One region of the Saccharopolyspora sp. NPDC050389 genome, then DNA from elsewhere that is predicted to be linked to it. Evidence: riboswitches for the same ligand, from Rfam matches in the RefSeq annotation. Region 1 holds a riboswitch; each other region holds the start of a gene.
What was found. Region 1 has a riboswitch for cobalamin ahead of AB0I53_RS31210 (nickel transporter). Riboswitches for the same ligand answer to the same signal wherever they lie in the genome.

Region 2: linked by a shared signal. The riboswitch ahead of AB0I53_RS02450 (ribonucleoside-diphosphate reductase subunit alpha) and the one ahead of AB0I53_RS31210 (nickel transporter) in region 1 are both predicted to bind cobalamin.
Region 3: linked by a shared signal. The riboswitch ahead of AB0I53_RS03635 (RNA-guided endonuclease TnpB family protein) and the one ahead of AB0I53_RS31210 (nickel transporter) in region 1 are both predicted to bind cobalamin.
Region 4: linked by a shared signal. The riboswitch ahead of metE (5-methyltetrahydropteroyltriglutamate--homocysteine S-methyltransferase) and the one ahead of AB0I53_RS31210 (nickel transporter) in region 1 are both predicted to bind cobalamin.

The regions. Positions count from the first base shown of each region.
Region 1 is NZ_JBFAKG010000056.1:55,929-59,194, forward strand. It holds gene cobA (uroporphyrinogen-III C-methyltransferase) at 1-807, opposite strand, end outside; gene AB0I53_RS31210 (nickel transporter) at 955-2,010, opposite strand; cobalamin riboswitch at 2,088-2,212, opposite strand; gene AB0I53_RS31215 (DUF1876 domain-containing protein) at 2,508-2,777, shown strand; gene AB0I53_RS31220 (LysR substrate-binding domain-containing protein) at 2,839-3,266, opposite strand, start outside.
Region 2 is NZ_JBFAKG010000002.1:239,753-243,018, forward strand. It holds gene AB0I53_RS02445 (glycoside hydrolase family 3 C-terminal domain-containing protein) at 1-947, opposite strand, end outside; cobalamin riboswitch at 1,065-1,280, shown strand; gene AB0I53_RS02450 (ribonucleoside-diphosphate reductase subunit alpha) at 1,391-3,266, shown strand, end outside.
Region 3 is NZ_JBFAKG010000004.1:56,302-59,567, forward strand. It holds gene AB0I53_RS03625 (ABC transporter permease) at 1-481, shown strand, start outside; cobalamin riboswitch at 644-833, shown strand; gene AB0I53_RS03630 (transposase) at 1,149-1,307, opposite strand; gene AB0I53_RS03635 (RNA-guided endonuclease TnpB family protein) at 1,319-2,548, shown strand; gene AB0I53_RS03640 (MFS transporter) at 2,762-3,266, shown strand, end outside.
Region 4 is NZ_JBFAKG010000025.1:71,717-74,982, forward strand. It holds gene metE (5-methyltetrahydropteroyltriglutamate--homocysteine S-methyltransferase) at 1-1,872, opposite strand, end outside; cobalamin riboswitch at 2,004-2,253, opposite strand; gene AB0I53_RS18440 (sigma-70 family RNA polymerase sigma factor) at 2,504-2,998, shown strand; gene AB0I53_RS18445 (methylated-DNA--[protein]-cysteine S-methyltransferase) at 2,998-3,266, shown strand, end outside.

The DNA of each region.
Region 1 (3,266 bases):
CGCTTCGACGCACGCCAGCAGCTCTTCGAACCCACGCCCGAACAGGTACGGGTCGCCGCCCTTGAGCCGGACCACGAACTTCCCGGCCTTGGCGTGCTCGATCAGCAGCGAGTTGATGACGTCCTGGTTGGCCGCCCGCCCGTAGGGGATCTTCGAGGCGTCCACCACTTCCACGTGCGGGCCGAGCTCTTCGAGCAGCTCGCCCGGCGCCAGGCGGTCGGTGATCACCACGTCCGCGCGGCCCAGGAGCTGGCGCCCGCGGACCGTGATCAGGTCCGGGTCACCCGGGCCGCCGCCCACGAGGGCGACGCCCGGCGCCGGCGGCTCGGACCGCTCGTCGACCGCACCGGTGCGCAACGCCTCCACGAGCCCGTCCCGCACGGCGGCGGAACGCCGGTGGTCGCCGCCCGCCAGCACCCCGAGCAGCAGCCCGCCATGCTGGGCCACCGCCGGTGTGACGGCGGTTCCCTGCGAGGCGTCGTCGGCGCGAACGCAGAAGATGCGGCGCTGTTCGGCCTCGGCCGCGACCGCGGCGTTCACCTCGGCCCCGGTCGCGCACGCCACGACGTACCAAGCACCCTCCAGGTCACCCGCTGCATAGGGGCGCCGGTGCCACTTCAGGTCGCCTGCCTCGGCCATCGCCTCGACGGCCGGGGTCGCCTCCGGCGCGATGACGTCGACCAGCGCACCGGAGTTGATCAGGCGCGGAACCCGGCGCTGCGCGACGGTGCCCGCGCCGACGACGACCACCCGCTTCCCGGCAAGATCTAGGCCTGCGAAGTAGTGATGTTCAGTGTGCTTGGTCATTTCCGTAGTCCATGTCGGGCTTCGCCCCGGCGACCTCGCCGGGGCCTGGTGCTCAGGGTGCGCAGCAACGCGGTAGGCCACCTCGTCGTGGCTCACGATCACCGGCCTGACCGCGGGGCGCCACCTGGAACAGCCGGTGGACGCCGGTCACGCGCGTTCCGCGTCGTCGCCGCGGGCGGCGACTTTCCACCAGAGCGCGGCGCCGCCCCATACTGCCATGAAAGCGGCCAGGGTCAGATAGCCGAGCAGTTCGAAGTGGTCGCCGATGGTCGCGATCGGCTGCGCGAAGGACATGCCGAGCTCTTGGAGCAGTCCGGCGAGGACGACCAGCGCGACGACCGCGGCGAGCACCACCGTCAGCGCCGTGGTGGTCACGTTCACCCAGAGCCGCCGCAGGGGCCGCGCCAGCGACCACGTGTAGGCGCGGGACATCAGCATGCCGTCCACGCTGTCCACTGTGCACATTCCGGCGGCGAACAGCAGCGGCAGGCTCAGCACGGCGATCGCGGACAGGTGCTCGGTCGGCGACACCATCGCCAGCACGGTGATCTCGGTGGCGGTCTGCATGCCGAGCCCGAACAGCAGCCCGATGCCGAACAGGTGCCAGGAGCGGGCCACGTTGCGCATCCGCCCGCGCAGCACCCGGGCGAGCAGACCGCGCCGCCCGAGGACCAGCTCGACCTCGGCCTCGTCCACGGCGCCGCGACGAGCGCGGCGCAGCAGGCGCAGGGCGTCGCGCAGCACCAGCGCGTTGAGCACGGCCAGCGTGCTCAGCACGGCGATCACGATCAGGTCCACGACGGTGGCGACCTGCACGCCGGCGTCCTCGGCCCACTGCTGCGCGGCGGGTCCGGCGATGAAAGCGACCGCGACGGCGAGGAACAGCACGACGCTGGCATGCCCGAGGGCGAACCACATGCCGGTCGACACCGGGCGCCTGCCGCGCTGCATCAGCAGCCGCGTGGCGTCGTCGATCACCGCGACGTGATCGGCGTCGAACCCGTGGCGCAATCCGAGCAGGTACGCGGTCATCCCCGCGGCGGCCAACCCTCCGACCACGCTGAATTCCTGCTGTTGCAGCAGGTACGCTCCCCAACCCGCCAGGTGGAGCACTCCGACTGCGGCCAGCACGGCCGCTGCTTTCCGGCGCTCGGTGGCGCCCCAACTGGCCTGCGGCTGACTGGTTTCGGCATCCCAAGACATGAGATCTCCGACCTCCTGGGTTTCCCGCCCGAGGGGCTCGGTGTCCGCACGCCGCGGCGCGGCGCGGGGCCGGCGCGCAGTCTCCTGACTCCCGGATCGACGTGGCACCCCGGCCTTCCAGCTGCTGGCAGCCGTGGCAACGAGTGGGGCCCACTCCCCGGTCACAGTGGCGGGACCGTCCCGGATTCGCACCGGGTTCCTGCACTGTCGGCGGCCGTATCTTTGCCTGCCCCGCGACCCGAGGTCAAACCCCGGGTGAAGTCGATCACGGCGGGAGCCGGTCCGCGGATCTGCGTCTCAGGTGCTCCGGGGGGGCCGTTTGTTTGGTGACGAGGCCCGGTTGGGTACGTCGCGCTTACCAGTCTGCGCGGCCGATCGGCGGCGACTCGAACGGGTGAACACCGGTCTTTCGCGGTTCCGGTCGGCCAGCGCATGCTTGGGCTACGGCGACCTCAACGGCCTGCGGGAACGCGGGCCGACGGGAACAGGAGGCGACCATGAACGAGACCCACACCATCACGCTCAACCTGCAGGTCGTGGAGGCTGGCGCGAAGACCACCGCCGACGTCGGGTTCACCACGCCGGGTGGCCAGGCGCTGCACGGGCACGGCACCGCGCGACGCCACCCGGACGACCCGGAGGTACCGCAGATCGGCGACGAGATCGCGATCGCCCGCGCCCTGTTCGAACTGGCGCACAAGCTGCTGGACAACGCCGCCGGCGACATCAGCGAACGCCTGCACCGTCGCGTGCACCTGCCCGCCTGACGCGCAGCCGAAGGGCGCCTCCGAGGCTTCGGAGGAGCCCTTCACCGCGTGAGAAGCGCCCTCACGAGTGCGCTTCGACCACTTCGCACACGGTCTTCGCCGCCAGATCCGCGAGGTCGTCGGCGAGTCCGGGACGGGCCCGGACCCGCAGCGGCGCGGGCTCCAGTTGCGGGAGGTCGTCGCGCACCACGAGCCCTTCCAGGCGCGGCTTCGCCGAGGGCAGCAGCGTGACGCCGAGGCCGGACCGCGCGGCCGCGAGCACCCCGGCCAGATCGGCGGCCTCGCACACCAGGTCCGGATACCGGCCGATCCCGGTCACCGCGTCGACCGCGAGCCGCCGCATGATGCACGGCTCGTCGAAGACGACCATCGGCAGCGGCTCGCCGGGGCCCGGCGGCGCCCAGTCCGGTGCCGCGTACCAGTCCAGCCGGAGCTGTCCCGCGTCCCGGCTCCGCCCGCCGACCGGCCGGTCGATCAACAGCGCGATGT
Region 2 (3,266 bases), on a different contig from region 1:
AGCAACACGAATCCCTGCGCCGCGAGCCGCCGGATGACCGGCCGGGCCTCCTCCGACGGTCCGCCGCCGCCGGGTTCGGAGTCCTCGAACGCACCGACGCGGTCGGCCAGCCGCAACACGCGCAGAACCTTGTCGTCGAGCACCTCCTCGGGAACCTCGCCCCGCTCCACGGCTTTCGCGAGCTTCCCGCCGCTCCAAGGGCTTTTCGGGCCGGGCATCGCCAGGTCGAGGCCGCCAAGCGCTGCCTCCTTGAGCGAGCGGGTGGCGAACCAGTCCGACACGAGCATCCCGTCCCACGCCCACTCGCTCTTGAGGATGTCGTTCACCAGCGCGGAATTCTCGGTCATCGTGCGGCCGTTCACCGAGTTGTAGGCGGCCATCAGCGCCCACGGCGAGGCCTTCGCGATGATCCGCTCGAACGGCTTGAGGTAGACCTCGCGCAGCGTCTGCTCGTCGACGACCGCGTCGTAGCTGAGCCGCTCGGTTTCGCTGTCGTTGGCGACGAAGTGCTTCGGCGTCGCGGCCACCCCGCGCGACTGGATGCCCGCCACCACCTCGGCGCCGATCTCGGCGATCAGCAACGGATCTTCGGAGAAGTTCTCGAAATGCCTGCCCCCGAAAGGACTTCGATGCACGTTGATCGTCGGCGCCAGCACCACGTGCACGCCCCGGCGGCGCGCCTCGTCGCCGAACATCTCCCCCACCGCCCGCGCCGCCGCCCGATCCCACGTCGCCGCCAGCGCGGACGCCACCGGGAACAGCAGCGAGGTGTCGCGCTCGTCCCAGGTCGTGCCGCGCACCCCGTTCGGGCCGTCGGAGAGCACCAGCGACCGCAACCCGATCTTGGGCATCGGGTGCAGGGTCCAGAAGTCGGCGCCGGTCAACAGCAGCGCCTTGTCCGCCACGGTCAACTCCGAAACCAACGACCGAAGCTTCGCCTCGTCCACCGGTACCCCTTTCGCCAGCCCTCGGCCGCCCAGTCTCGGGCAATGCGCCCGGACTGTCGACCGGTACCGCGCCACGCCGTTATCTGCCCATGCACGCCGTCTCTGAACCCAACATGTAGTGTGTCGATCGCTGGTGGTTCACCGGAGGCATCCGGTGAGGCAAGAGGGAACCCGGTGCGAATCCGGGACTGCCCCGCAGCGGTGAACGGGAACGAACGTCGTGACCCGACTGCCGAAACGGCAGCGGGTAGAGCACTGGGCGAGCAGCCTGGGAAGCCGCGACCACTAGGCCGCCCGTGAGTCCGAAGACCTGCCGCCGGTGCACGCGCGAAGCGTGCAGTCCGGGACCTCGAGGGCGGGTCTGCGCGGACGACCAGCGGCTGCCGCCGCCGGGTCTCCTCGCGCGCCGTCGTGGTCCGCCGAGCTCGCGAGGGAGAGAGCCCGTGACGGCGACACTCAACGACTGGACCCGCGTGTCCACTGTGGTCCACCAAGCCTGCGCCGGGCTGTCCGGCGTGTCCGCGGAAGCCGTGCTCGACGAGGTGCGACGCACCGGCTACACCGGCATCAGCGACGACGAGCTCGCATTGGCCCAGGTCATGGCGGCGCGCACGCTGATCGAGACCGAACCGAACTACTCGCAGGTCACCGCCCGGCTGCTGCTGGACCGGATGCGGCGCGAGGCGCTGAGCTTCCTCAGCGAGCCGCAGGAGGCCGACCAGGAGGAGATGCGCGCCCGCTACCCGAAGTACTTCGCCGACTACGTGCGGCGCGGCATCGAGCTGAACCGGCTAGACCCGGAGCTGGGCACCTTCGACCTGGCGCGACTGGGCGGCGCGCTGGCTCCGGAACGCGACCTGACCTTCGGCTTCCTCGGCCTGCAGACCCTCTACGACCGCTACTTCCTGCACCACGACGGCACCCGGTTCGAGCTGCCGCAGGCGTTCTTCATGCGGGTCGCAATGGGCCTCGCGCTGCGCGAGGACGACCGCGAGGCCCGGGCCATCGAGTTCTACCACCTGCTGTCGTCGTTCGACTTCATGTGCTCGACGCCGACGCTGTTCAACGCCGGCACCACCCGGCCGCAGCTGTCGTCCTGCTTCCTGACCACTGTGGACGACGACCTGTCCGGCATCTTCCACTCGATCAGCAACAACGCGCTGCTTTCGAAGTACGCCGGCGGGCTGGGCAACGACTGGACGCCGGTGCGCGGCATCGGCGCCCACATCAACGGCACCAACGGCAAGTCGCAGGGCGTGGTGCCGTTCCTGAAGATCGCCAACGACACCGCCGTGGCGGTCAACCAGGGCGGCCGGCGCAAGGGCGCGGTGTGCGCGTACCTGGAGACCTGGCACATCGACGTCGAGGAGTTCCTCGACCTGCGCAAGAACACCGGCGACGACCGCCGCCGCACCCACGACATGAACACGGCGAACTGGGTGCCCGACGAGTTCCTGCGCCGCGTCGAGGCCGACGGGCAGTGGACGCTGTTCTCCCCGGACGAGACCCCGGACCTGCACGACCTCTACGGCCGGGCGTTCGCCGAGCGCTACCGCGCCTACGAGCAGGCCGCCGACCGCGGCGAGATCAAGGTGTTCAAGCGGGTCCGAGCGGTGGAGTTGTGGCGGCGGATGCTGACCATGCTCTTCGAGACCGGCCACCCCTGGATCACCTTCAAGGACCCGTGCAACCTGCGTTCACCGCAGCAGCACAACGGCGTCGTGCACTCCTCGAACCTTTGCACCGAGATCACCCTGAACACCAGCACCGACGAGGTGGCGGTGTGCAACCTCGGGTCGATCAACCTGGCCCGGCACGTCACCGCCGACGGCATCGACGCCGAGAAGCTGGAGCGCACCACCCGCATCGCCGTGCGGATGCTGGACAACGTCATCGACATCAACTTCTACACGATCCCCGAGGCGCGCCGGTCCAACCTGCGGCACCGGCCGGTCGGGCTGGGGCTGATGGGCTTCGCGGACGCGCTGTTCGTGCAGCGCATCCCGGCGTCGTCGGATGCCGCGGTGGAGTTCGCCGACCGCAGCATGGAGCAGATCAGCTACCACGCCATCGCCGCGTCCAGCGCGCTCGCGGCCGAGCGCGGCCGCTACGAGTCCTTCGACGGGTCGCTGTGGAGCCGCGGCGTCCTGCCGATCGACTCGCTCGAACTGCTCGCCGAGGCCCGCGACGGCGACGTCGACCTGGACCTATCGTCCACACTGGACTGGGAGGCGCTGCGGGCGCGGGTGGTGCGCGACGGCATGCGCAACTCCAACGTGATGGCCATCGCGCCGACCGCCACGATCTCCAACATCTGCG
Region 3 (3,266 bases), on a different contig from region 1:
GGTCACGCCCACGCCGCGGGTCGCGCTGGTGACCGGCAAGGCATTCGCCGCCGGGGTGCGCGCGCTGGTGCAGGCGCTCGTGGTGCTGGTGCTGGCGGCGCTGCTGGGCGTCGGCCTCACCACGAACCCGGTGAACCTGCTCGCGATGGCCGTCGTGGTGATCCTCGGCTCGGCGTTCTTCTGCTGCCTGTCCATCACGATCGCCGGGCTGGTGCTGTCCCGGGACCGGCTGATGGGCATCGGGCAGGCGATCACCATGCCGCTGTTCTTCGCCTCCAACGCCCTGTACCCGGTCGACCTGATGCCCGAGTGGCTGAAGGTGGCCAACTACGCGAACCCGCTCGGCTACGAGGTCGACGCGCTGCGCGGCCTGCTGATCGGCACGCCGGCGCACCTGGCGTTGGACTTCGGCGTCCTGGTCGTCTCCGCCGGCATCATGATCAGCATCGCGGCCGCCCTGCTCGGGCGCTTGGCGCGCTGAGCCGGCCGGCCGGCGCCGATGGCATGTCCACTAAGGACAATCCTGACCACCATCAGGCGGGACGAGAGGCGCCCTTGGCCGAGTCTCGGCCGAGGGCGTCTCACACGTCGCGTCCTGCGGCACTGGAGGTGATCTTGGGTTCGGTGTCTTGACACCCGGCTCGTCTGGTGCAAGCGTCAGCGTTGTTGTTCATGCGACGGCGCGCAGGAAGCCGGTGTGAATCCGGCACGGTCCCGCCACTGTGAATGGGGAGCTACCGCCACCGATGCCACTGCCGCACCAAGCGGTGGGAAGGCGAGCGGGTAGCGATGATCCACGAGTCAGGAGACTGACGCCGTCGTACCGATTCGTACGGGGTCGCGGAGCCCCGGAGGAGGTACTGAAGGTGCAGCACCGCGCCGCGCGCGTCGTCGCCACCCGCCCCTGCCACGCTAAGACCGGCCGAGTCCCCGATTCCACCAGGTGTCCGAAAACAGCAGTTCAGCAGCACCGGCATAACCAGCCCTGCTCTGTTCGCCCGCTGACACCTGCGTGGAGACACCCTTGCTTCCCCCTTGGAACTCTGCGTGCCTGGAACGCATTCGGCGCTGCGATATGGGCCAGTGCGCCACCCTTCAGGGCGGTGGCGAAGGCCCACTCCGCGAAGCCCGCCAAGGGCTGGGCAGGCCTAAACCGGACGTGCTTGGGATTCGATGTACTGGCGCAGCACGCTGATCGGAGCGCTGCCCACGGAACCGGCGAAGTAAGAGCCGGACCACAGCCGCTCAGCGCGCCAGTAGTGGCGGTCCAGCTTCGGCGCAGTGTTGATCTGATAAACCGAGGTCATACGATCTTGGTGTGCAGCTGCGGTACTCCTTCCGCCTCTACCCAACGCAAGGCCAGCAAGCCCTGCTGGCCCGTGCGTTCGGGTGCGCTCGGGTGGTGTACAACGACGCTGTACGAGCACGAAACGCAGCGCACGAGGCAGGTGAGAAAGCCCCGAGTGCGGGTGAGTTGTCGAAGCGGCTGATCACCGATGCGAAGAACACCCCTGAACGCGCCTGGTTATCCGAAGTGTCGACCGTCGTGCTTCAACAAGCGCTTCGAGACTGCGACCAGGCATTCCGCAACTTCTTCGATTCGCTGTCAGGTAAACGAGCGGGCCGGAAGATGGGCGCACCGAGGTTCAAAACCCGCCGAGACCGCAGGCAGGCGATCCGGTTCACCGCCAACGCCCGCTGGTCCATCACCCCTGGCGGGAGGCTCCGGTTACCGAAGATCGGCGACATCCCCGTCACCTGGTCCCGGACACTGCCGTCGAAGCCCTCATCGGTGACGGTCATCAGGGACGCTTCCGGAAGGTATTTCGCCTCGTTTGTGGTCGACACCAGGCCGGAACCGATCAGCGGCTCCGCACCGGAGGTCGGGATTGACCTGGGCTTGAAGCACTTCGCGGTGACCTCGGACGGCCGCAAAATCACATCGCCAAGGTTTCTGCGGAAGGCGGAGAAGAAGCTCAAGCGGGCACAACGTGCCGTGTCCCGCAAGGAGAAAGGATCGGCCAACCGGGAGAAGGAACGGACCAAGCTCGCTCGCGCCCACGCGCGGGTAGCTGACGCTCGCCGAGAATTCCACCACCAGCTCTCCACCCAGTTGATCCGCGAGAACCAAGCGATCGCAGTGGAAAATCTGGCAGTGAACGGGTTGGCGCGCACCATGTTGGCGAAGTCCGTGCACGACGCCGGATGGTCCGGATTCGTCGCGATGCTGGAATACAAAGCCGCCCTGCACGGTCGGCAGGTGATCCGCATCGGCCGTTTCGAACCCACCTCGCAAACCTGCTCGGCCTGCGGCACCAAAGACGGCCCCAAACCATTGCACGTGCGCACGTGGCAGTGCGGCTCATGCGGGGTGTGGCTGGACCGGGACATCAATGCGGCGGTGAACGTCGCGAAGGCCGCCGGACTGGCGGTGACAGCCTGTGGAGCGCAGGTAAGACCACCCACGCAGGTGGGGGCTCAGCGCGGTGAAGCAGGAACCCACCGAGGTGACCTGTCGGCGCGACGCCCGCGCCGACAGACGCAGTAGGAATCTCCGGCGTTCACGCCGGAGAGGAAGTCAATGGCAGACGATCTACGACGACCAGTACCACCTCGACCACGGCCTGGTGCCCACGGCCACCGAACCGTCCGAAGTGGACTCGGGATCCGCCGGCTGGATGAAGACGCGCCGCGTCGTCGATCCGTGTCGCAACCGCGGCGCCGACGGCTCCGGTTGCCCGGTGTCCGAGGAGGGCGAGCGATGACCCTGGACGGATTCCGGCGGCTGTCGCCCGCCGCGCGGCTGCTGGTGATCAACCAGTTCGGCATCAACGTCGGCTTCTACATGCTGCTGCCGTTCCTCGCCGCCCACATGACCGGCCTCGGGTACGGCGCGGCGATGATCGGGCTGGTCCTCGGCATCCGAAACCTCAGCCAGCAGGGCATGTTCCTGGTCGGCGGAACCGCCTCGGACCGGCTCGGGTGCCGCCCGATGATCATCGCTGGATGCGCGTTGCGGGTGGTTTCCTTCGGGCTCTTCGGCGTGTTCACGTCGTTGCCCGGGCTGGTCGCCGCCGCGGTGCTCACCGGCTTGGCGGGCGCCCTGTTCAACCCCGCCGTGCGCACCTACCTCATGCACGAGGCCGGGGATCGGCGCGCGGAGGCGTTCGCCGTGTTCAACGTCTTCGCGCACGCCGGCACTCTCGTCGGGCCGTTGCTGGGCGCCGCGTTGCTCGCCCTCGACTTCCGGCTGATCGCGCTGGTGG
Region 4 (3,266 bases), on a different contig from region 1:
GTACTCCGCGTGGTGCGCCCGGCGCAGCGGGAGCAGTTCGCGCAGGGCGGGCTCGTCGACCTGGATGATCCTGATCCCGGCCGCCTCCAGGTCTCCGACCTCGTCCCGGATGGCCAGCGCGACCTGCTTCGCGGTGTCGGCAAGCGGCTGGTCGTCGCGGACGAACGACCACGCCAGGATCGTCATCGGGCCGGTGAGCATGCCCTTGATCGGCTTCTCGGTCAGCCGCTGCGCGTAGCTCGCCCACTCGACGGTGATCGGCTCCGGGCGGGAGACGTCGCCGTAGAGGATCGGCGGGCGCACGCACCGCGACCCGTAGGACTGCACCCATGCGTTGTCGGTGCTGGCGAAGCCGTCCAGGTGCTCGGCGAAGTACTGCACCATGTCGTTGCGCTCGGGCTCGCCGTGCACCAGGACGTCGAGCCCGAGTCCTTCCTGCAGGCGGATGACGCGCTCGATCTCGTCCTGCATCCGCCGCCGGTACGTCGCCTGGTCGATGCGTCCGGCACGCACCGCGGCACGCGCCTTGCGGACGTCTGTGGTCTGCGGGAATGAGCCGATCGTCGTGGTCGGCAACGGCGGCAGGCGCAAGGCCTTCTGCTGGGCCGCGCGCCGCGTGTCGTATTCGCCGCGCTGCGCGTATTCCGGCCGCAACGCCTGCAGCCGCGCCCGCACGCGGTGGTTGCGGACCCGGTCCGCGCCGGAGCGGTCGGCGACCGCGGCGCGAGCCTCGGCCAGCTCATCGGCCACCACGTCGCGGCCCTCGCGCAACGCGCGGCCCAGCACGACCACTTCGCGGACCTTCTGCGCGGCGAACGCCAACCAGGACTTCACCTGCGGGTCGATGCCGGTTTCCGCCTCGACGTCGTAGGGCACGTGCAGCAGGGAGCACGACGTGCTCACCGCGACCTCGTCCGCCGAGCCGAGCAGCGTGGCGGCGGTGGCGAGCGCCTTGTCGAGATCGGTGCGCCAGACGTTGCGCCCGTCGACGAGCCCGGCCACCAAGGTCTTTCCGCTCAGTCCGCGAACCGACGACAGGACGTCCACTGTGGACTTGCCGGCGACGAGGTCGACGCCGAGCGCTTCGACGGGGCTGGACGCCAGCACCTCCAGCGCCTCGCCGAGATCACCGAAGTATCCCGCGACCAGCAGCTTCGGCCGCTCCGCCAGTTCGCCGAGCCGCTGGTAGGCGGCGCACAGCGCAGCGAGTTCGGCCGGCGAGCGGTCGGCGGCGAAGGCGGGCTCGTCCAGCTGCACCCACGCCACGCCGGCGCGGTGCAGCTCGCCGAGCAGTTCCGCGTAGGCGTCCAGCAGCGCGTCCAGCCGATCCAGCGGCCGGAACGACTCCGGCGCGCCGTCCGCGGGCTTGGCCAGCAGCAGGAACGTGAGCGGGCCGACCAGCACCGGGCGGGTCGTCACGCCCACCTCGGCGGCCTCCCGGTACTGCTCCACGGGCGTCCGGTCGGCCAGCGAGAACCGCGTGTCCGGACCGATCTCGGGCACCAGGTAGTGGTAGTTCGTGTCGAACCACTTCGTCATCTCCAGCGGCGGCTCGGACGCCACGCCGCGCGCCATCGCGAAGTAGGTGTCCAGCTGACCCAGCCCGAGCGCGGCGAAGCGCGGCGGGATCGCGCCGAAGGTGACCGCGGTGTCCAGCACCTGGTCGTAGAACGAAAACGTGTTGCCCGGCACCGAATCCAGGCCCGCGTCCCACAGCGAGCGCCAGGTCTCGAGGCGGAGCTCGCGCGCGACCGCGCGCAGTTCCGCCTCGCTGCTTCGGGACGACCAGTAGCGCTCCAGCGCGCGCTTGAGTTCCCGGTCGGGGCCGATCCGGGGGTATCCGAGTACGGTAGATCCGATCTTGCTGGTCAACGCCCTCTCCTCGCGAGCTCGACGGCAGATGCCCCGAGGTCTGGGAAGGCGCAGGCGAACCGGCATGCGCCGCGCGGCGCGAGCCGGTCGTCCGCCAGGTCCTCCCGCGAGACCTCGGACCGCGCGCACCGGTGGGTGCGCGCACCGGTGGCAGGTCTTCGGACTCGCGGGCGCGTCCCGGCCGGAGCCGGGGTTCCTACTGGCCGTCGCTTCCCAGGCACGCGTGCCCAGTGCTGTGCCCGGTCTCGGACCGGGGACGGCGGTCGTTCCCACTCACCGCTGCGGGGCAGTCCCGGATTCGCACCGGGTTCCCTCTTGCCTCGTCCGCCCCGCGACTCGCGTCGCTATCCGGGCGGACGAACCACCAGCACAACGGAGGCTACCGATCGGGGAGCCGTTGGCAAGGGCCGTTGGCACGCACGATCCGCGCCGGGTGGCCCCGCGCGACCGGCGATCTCCGCGTTGAACATGATCTTCCGGCCTATCGACGCACCACCGGTGAGATGCTCGTCACGCGGCGCCGCCTCCCCCGATCCGCGGCCGAAGCGCGGGAAACCCACGTACGGGTGACGATCACGAAAACGACCCGATCCGCATCTCACGCTTCCGCGGCGCGGGGCGTCTACGGGGAGTGAAAGTGAGACCGTTCGAGCAGATCGTTGACGAGTACGGCCCGATGGTGCTGCGAGTGTGCCGGGCCGTGCTCGGACCGGCCGACGCCGAGGACGCGTGGTCCGAGACCTTCCTGGCCGCGCTGCGCGCCTACCCGGAGCTGGCCGAGGACACGAACATGGAGGCGTGGCTGGTCACGATCGCCCACCGCAAGGCGGTCGACGTCACCAGGGCGACGGCCCGCCGGCCGGTGGTGGTCGAGCGCCTGCCCGAGCGGCCCAGCACCACCGGCCGCCCGGAGGACTGGGACGGCGACCTGTGGGCCGCGCTGAGCGCGCTGCCGACCAAGCAGCGCATGGCGGTGGCCTACCACTACCTGGCCGGCCTGCCCTACGCCGAGATCGCCACGATCCTCGGCGGCAGCACCGATGCCGCCCGCCGCGCCGCCGCGGACGGCATCAAGACCCTGCGCACGACGTATCGACGCACCACGAGTGTGAGAGGGGAAGCGTGATGATGACGATCCACGAATCCGACGACAGACACCTGTTCGACGCACTCCCGGCGATCGACTTCGACGCCAGCGCGCGGCTGCACATCGACCTGGTGAGCGCGGCCCGGCGGGAGGGACTGCTCGACGTCGCCTACCGCACGGTCGACACCCCGGTCGGCGAACTGCTGCTGGCCGCCACCGAACGCGGCCTGGTGCGGGTCGCCTACGCCCGCCAGGGGCACAGCGCGGTCCTGGAGTCGCTGGCCGAGCTGATCAGCCCGCGCATCCT